DNA from 2 places in the Anaerosporomusa subterranea genome. Region 1 is predicted to be linked to the other one. Evidence: riboswitches for the same ligand, from Rfam matches in the RefSeq annotation. Region 1 holds a riboswitch; the other holds the start of a gene.
What was found. Region 1 has a riboswitch for glycine ahead of gcvT (glycine cleavage system aminomethyltransferase GcvT). Riboswitches for the same ligand answer to the same signal wherever they lie in the genome.
Positions count from the first base shown of each region.

Region 2: linked by a shared signal. The riboswitch ahead of AXX12_RS00380 (ABC transporter substrate-binding protein) and the one ahead of gcvT (glycine cleavage system aminomethyltransferase GcvT) in region 1 are both predicted to bind glycine.

Region 1 is NZ_LSGP01000020.1:283,524-286,934, forward strand. Features, by position in the region: gene AXX12_RS13705 (2-oxoacid:acceptor oxidoreductase subunit alpha) at 1-489, shown strand, start outside; gene AXX12_RS13710 (2-oxoacid:ferredoxin oxidoreductase subunit beta) at 518-1,339, shown strand; gene AXX12_RS13715 (2-oxoacid:acceptor oxidoreductase family protein) at 1,341-1,868, shown strand; glycine riboswitch at 1,942-2,030, shown strand; gene gcvT (glycine cleavage system aminomethyltransferase GcvT) at 2,188-3,288, shown strand; gene gcvH (glycine cleavage system protein GcvH) at 3,291-3,411, shown strand, end outside.
Region 2 is NZ_LSGP01000001.1:96,898-100,308, reverse strand. Features, by position in the region: gene AXX12_RS00385 (ABC transporter substrate-binding protein) at 1-378, opposite strand, end outside; glycine riboswitch at 554-669, opposite strand; gene AXX12_RS00380 (ABC transporter substrate-binding protein) at 874-2,040, opposite strand; glycine riboswitch at 2,227-2,343, opposite strand; gene ygiD (4,5-DOPA-extradiol-dioxygenase) at 2,514-3,284, opposite strand; gene AXX12_RS00370 (ATP-binding protein) at 3,386-3,411, opposite strand, start outside.

The DNA of each region.
Region 1 (3,411 bases):
GCCATGGCTCCGTTTGGCAGCGGCTACCGTTGGCACGTCACCGGCCTGGTGCATGACGAATACGGCTTCCCCAATGGCTCACCGGCTGCCACCCAGAAATGTCTGGACCGGTTGCATGAGAAAATCAACAACAATCTTGACGACATAGTCCTCTATGAAAACTACTGCATGGACGATGCCGAAACTGTTGTCATCGCCTACGGTGGCACAGCTCGTTCTGCCTATGCCGCCGTCGACGCCGCCCGCGCTAAAGGCATCAAAGCCGGCCTGTTCCGCCCGATCACCATGTGGCCGTTCCCGGCAAAACAAATTGCCGAGATCGCTGGCAAAGCCAAACACATCATTGTTGCCGAAATGAACTATGGCCAATATGTCATCGAAGTCGAACGTGCCGTTGCCGGCAAAGCTCCGGTAACCCTCCACGCCAAATACAACAGTGAAGCGATTACGCCGGACGAGCTGCTGGCAAGAATCGAAAGCCTGAAATAACCGCAGAAAGGATGTGCACCCCATGGAAATGGAACAAATTATTGATAAATACTTCCGCCCCGGACGCCTGCCCCACATCTGGTGCCCCGGCTGCGGCAACGGCATCATCACCGGCGCTATCGTCAAAGCTGTTGACAAACTCGCTTTAGAAAAAAACGACGTAGCCGTTGTTTCCGGCATTGGCTGCTCCAGCCGCGCCTCCGGCTACCTTGACTTCAACACCGTCCACTCAGCCCACGGCCGCGCCCTGCCGGTAGCCACCGGCGTCAAACTTGGCCAACCACGGCTGAAAGTCATTGTCGTCACCGGTGACGGCGATGCTACCGCCATCGGCGGCAACCACTTCATCCATGCTGCCCGCCGCAACATCGACCTCACCGTCGTACTCTTTAATAACAACATCTATGGCATGACTGGTGGCCAATACTCACCGCTCACTCCAGCCAACTCCAAAGCAACCACCGCCCCCTACGGCACAGTTGACCGTCCCTTTGACGTCACCGAGCTGGCCAAAGGCGCAGGCGCTACCTTCGTTGCCCGTTCCACCACTTTCCATACCCAGCTGTTAGTGGATGTGATCGCCCAAGGCATCCAGCACGAAGGCTTCAGCCTCATTGAAGCTATCACTGCCTGCCCAATCTCTTTTGGTCGTCAGAATAAAATGGGCGGCGCTCCTGATATGATGAAATGGCAAAAAGACCGTGGCGTCATGCTGGCCGCCTATGAAAAAATGACTGATGAACAAAAAGAGGGCAAATTCCCGATTGGTGTTCTGTATAAAACCGAAGCGCCCGAATATAGCGCTGAATACGACAAAGTGATCGCCAGAGTCCAGAAAGGAGCGAAATAACATGCAGCAACTGCGCTTATCCGGAACCGGCGGCCAGGGGCTGATCCTGGCTGGCATCATCCTGGCCGAAGCAGCCCTGATGGACGGAAAACAAGCCATCCAGTCCCAGTCCTATGGCCCGGAAGCCCGCGGCGGTTCTAGCAAATCCGAGGTCATCATCTCTGAGGGCAAGATTCATTATCCGAAGATCACCGTACCAAACGTAGTCCTGGCTATGAGCCAGGAAGCCTGCAAAAAATACACGATTGATCTCCCTGCTGACGGCATTCTGATTACCGACAGCCTGTTTGTCCAGCAACTGCCTGACAAACAGTTTAAGAAGGTCTATGAACTGCCGATCACTCATACTGCCCAAGACAGTTTAGGTAAAGCCTTATTCGCCAACATCATCGCATTGGGCGCCATCGCCAAAATAACCGGCGTGGTCTCGATCGAATCGCTGACCAAAGCCGTGCTAGCCAGAGTGCCGAAGGGTACGGAAGCGGTTAATGAAAAAGCTCTAAAATTGGGCATGGATTTAGTTGGATAACAAATAATTTCTTGACACTAAAAGCGCTCAGCGGTAATATGTTGATTAGAAATTCTTTGAAAAATGAATAGGAATGATGGTTATGGGAGAGTCCGCAATTTGGCGGCGCCGATGGGGCAAAGCTTTGTTCAAACTCTCAGGTAAACATACTGTAACCGGACCGAACTCTGGAGAGTATGCTTCTTTGTTAAAGAAGTGTCACCGATGGGGCGCCTGTCGCAGGCGAATCTCTCAGGTATAAGGGACAGAGAACAAAAGTGTTTTTACACTTTTGTTTCTTTGTCCTTTTATTTTGCAAGAAAAGAGAGAGGTGGCTTTTATGTCAGCAAAGCAAACGCCGCTGTATGAGACGCATGTGCGTTATGGCGGCAAAATCGTTGAGTTTGGCGGTTGGTTGCTGCCGGTTCAATACTCCGGTATTAAGGAAGAGCATCACGCGGTAAGAACTAAAGCTGGTTTATTTGATGTGTCACATATGGGTGAAGTGCTGGTAAGCGGGCCAGACGCGTTGGCTTTTCTGCAAAAACTGGTGACAAATGATGTCGCTAAATTGCAAATCAATCAAATTCTTTACACGCCGATGTGTTACCTGGATGGGGGTACGGTTGACGATCTGTTGGTCTACAAGCAAGCTGACAATGAATATCTACTGGTCATCAATGCGGCGAATATAGAGAAAGATTGGCAATGGATGCAAGAAAATGTGAAAGGCTTTGAGGCTACACTGACCAATCTCTCTGATGCAACAGCGCAGTTGGCTCTGCAAGGACCGCTGGCAGAAACGATTTTAGCCAAGCTGACTGACGCGCCGCTAGCAGAAATCAAATATTATTGGTTTATGCCTGAAGTCAGCGTTGCCGGTAAAACAGTATTGGTATCACGGACCGGGTATACTGGAGAAGACGGCTTTGAAATCTATTGTAAGCCTGAGGATGCATCGTTTTTGTGGGAAGCGATCATGGAAGCTGGGCGGCCGTTCGGATTGCTGCCCGCAGGCTTAGGCTGCCGCGATACGCTGCGATTTGAAGCGTGCTTGCCACTTTACGGACACGAGCTGTCAGCCACTATGTCACCAATTGAGGCAGGTATCGGATTTTTTGTCAAGCTGGATAAAGGCGACTTTAACGGACGGGAAGTCTTACAAGAGCAAAAAACGAATGGAACGAAACGCAAGATCGTCGGTTTTGTCATGGTTGACCGCGGAATTGCCAGAGCTGAATATCCGGTTTTGGCTGCAGGCGTACATATCGGCGTAGTGACGACCGGCTCCTATACTCCTACACTTAATAAAAATTTGGGCTTAGCCCTAATTCAAGCTGATTATGCTAAAATTGGCCAAACGATCGAGATTGATATTCGTGGTAAGCAGCTTTCTGCTGAAATCATTGCTAAACCATTTTATAAACGAGAGGGGAAATAATCATGAGTATTCCGGCAGAACTGAAGTATTCTACAGATCATGAATGGGTTAGAGTAGAAGGGAACACAGCGATAATTGGCGTGACTGATTTTGCGCAGTCACAGCTTGGTGATGTCGTTTTTG
Region 2 (3,411 bases), on a different contig from region 1:
CAGCGGTATTTTGTTGGATTCAGCCACACTAGATGCCGCAATCGCGTTTGAGCTGGTGAAAAGTCCGGTTACAGCCACTACCTTATCTTGAGTGACCAACTTGGTCATGGCGTTGACAGATTCGGAGGGTTCGCTTTTATTATCAGCAATAACGGCAACAATCTGCTTGCCAAGTACGCCGCCTTTGGCGTTGGCTTCTTTGAACGCCAGCTTGGCGCCATTGGCTGATGATGCCCCATAGGTTGCGCTTCCGCCAGTCATTTCATTTAACACACCGATTTTGATTTCTTTGGAAACCGAATCGCCGCAACCGGACAAGAAAACCGTGAATAGTAGGATTGATATGACTGCTGCTGTTAGAAATGCTGATTTTTTCATTAGAAAACTCCTCTCTTTATTAGGAAATTTGCCGCAACCTCTGCGGGCCCTCAAGAGGCAGGCACAGGAGCCTGCCCTTCCGTGTGATTTGGCTTTAAAAACAGAAAAAGCCAAACCGCACGATTTGACTCTTGAGAGTGACAATTGTGAAGCGATGCGGAACATCCCGCATAGCAACGATTGCTCTGTCCTTTTGCCTGAGAGTTTCATCAGCAGCCTTCGCCGCCGACTTGCCCCTTCGGCGCCCTAGCAAGTACAGTCACTTTCTAGGGGCTCTCCAGAGTTCCATCCATCTACGGTTCAGTAGGGTTGAGGCCACTCTCCCGCAGACTTCTCATGGACACAAGTATTTAATTTTTAATAATCGATGTTACAATTATAGCACCAGGAAGAACTTTGTCAAGCATTAACGTAGCAAAAAAATCCCTGGCAATCATAATAATGATAAAAATAAACTCCTGCTAAGATTTAGTCACCATAGCAGGAGTTTATTTTTTACGGTTTAACTGTCGCCTTATACATTTGTTTGCCGTCCTTCATTTCGATGATTACCGCGCTCTTAACTGCGTCATGTGATGCGTTTAAGGTGGTCGATCCTGTGACTGCCGCGATATCCTTCGTCGCGGCTAATGCCTCACGGATTTTAGCAGCTTCCGTACTGTTGGCGCGTTTAATCGCGTCAATCAGTACATTAGCGGCATCATAACCAAGCACTGCCAGCGCATCTGGCGCTTGACCATATTCCTTTTTATAGGCTTCGACAAAGGTCTTGGAAGCAGCGCTGGTGTCATCCACTGAGTAATGGTTGGTGAAATAGGTATTGTTCAAGGCAGGTGCCGTGCCGATCTCTACCAGTTTCGGCGAATCCCAGCCGTCGCCACCGATAATCGGGGCTGTGATTCCCAGTTCACGAGCTTGTTTAACGATTTTACCAACTTCTTCATAATAGCCTGGTACATAGATGACTTGTGGATTAAGTGCCTTAACCTTGGTTAGGATGGTCTTGAAGTCCTGGTCTTTTTGCAGATAGGATTCTTCTGCCAAAATGCTGCCGCCACCCTTAGTGAATGCTTCTTTAAAGAATGCCGCCAGGCCTTTACTATAATCGCTGCTGCTATCAATCAAAACCGCAGCTTGTTTGAGTTTCAACGTACTCAGAACAAAGTTTGCGCCCACTGTTCCTTGAAACGGATCAATGAAACAGACGCGGAAGGTGTAGTCTTTAACTTTGCCGCTCTTTTCATCTACCGTAACCTTCGGGTTGGTCGCACCCACCGCTAAAAATGGCATTTTGCTGGCTTCAGCCACACTCGATGCGGCAATCGCATTCGAGCTAGCGAAGATCCCGGTTACGGCCACGACTTTGTCTTGAGTCACCAGTTTGGTCATGGCATTGACCGACTCAGACGGTTCACTTTTATTGTCAGCAATAACAGCCTGAATCTGTTTACCGAGGACGCCACCCTTGGCATTGGCTTCTTTAATCGCCATTTTTGCGCCATTAGCTGACGAAGTGCCAAAGGTCGCGTTGCCGCCTGTCATTTCATTTAAGAGACCAATCTTAATATCCTTGGAGGCTGAACCGCCGCCACAGCCGCTCAAAATAAGCGTGAATAGAAAAATAGATAATACCACCGCTGCCATTAGTCTAGATTGTTTCATCAGAAAAACCCCTTTCACAATTGCAACTTTTCGAAACTCTCTGCGTACCCTCTGTGGCCTCTGCGCACTCTGTGGTTCGCTCTCTCTGCATCGTGTGATTTGACTTTAAAAACAGAAAGAGTCAAATCACACGATTTGACTCTGAAGAATGACAAAAGCGATGCAATGCGAAAAATCCGCACAGCAACCGATTGCTCTGTCCTTTTGCCTGAGAGTTTCATCAGCAGCTTACGCCGTTGACTTGCCCCTTCGGCGCCCTAGCAAAGTACAGTTACTTTCTAGGGGCTCTCCAGAGTTCCATCCATCTACGGTTTGGTAGGCCGAGGCCACTTTCCCGCAGACTTCACATGGACACAAGTATTAAATTTTGACGACCAATGTGATAAGTATACCACCGATCAGACGATTGTCAAGCCCCTAACAATAGCTCTCTAGAGGGGGAGACGTCGTTAAAGACACACACATTTCCACTCTTATTTCGCCTCAGTAATCATGAAGCTGCGCATCGAAATGGAGCCATTCTGCATGTCTGTACAGATAAACTCAAGTGTGTCAGTCTTTTCTTTGAGTGCCAACGTGTACAGCATCGGCAGATAGTGCTCATTAGTAGGGATTGCCAGCTTGGTGTTGGGCAATCTGTCATATGCAATCAAGCTGTCGTGATCGCCAGCTTCTATCAGTTCAGTTAAGACACGATCAAACTCGACAGCCCATGGATACGTTTCACCATATAAGTGTTCAAAGTTTACCCTGGATAGATTATGCACCATGTTGCCGCTGCCGATAATCAATATTCCCTCATGACGTAGCGCTGCCAATTTCTTGCCAAGCTCATAATGCTCACGCGGTGACTTCATTACATCCAGACTCATTTGCATGACCGGAATATCGGCGTCAGGATACATAAATTTTAATACCGCCCAGCCTGCATGGTCAATGCCTCGGCCTGGATCTGCGTATATTTCTCCTGGCGCCACTTTCTGAACTGACTCAGCCTGCTCCGGCGCGCCCGGACAGGGATATTTCTCGCGATACAACTCTGGTGGAAAGCCGTAAAAGTCATAGATAGTCGGCGGCGTCTTAGCAGAGCTGACAAAGGTCTTTCTGGTTTGCCAATGAGCCGATACAACAAGAACCGCCTTGGGCCTAACCATAGTCTCGCCCAAGGCGGTTAGGCTACGTGTATACGTGTTGTCAGAGATGATGTTCATCGGCGAGCCGTGTCCGACAAATAGTACTGGCATTTTCACCAAAATTCACGTCCTTTTTCAAATTATCTTGAGACTATATTTACTATTGAAGTAAGAAAATCCTGCAAGCCCTCACCGGTTGCAGGATCTTCTAGTTACTCTCGGCCTTTTTCAACTGTTT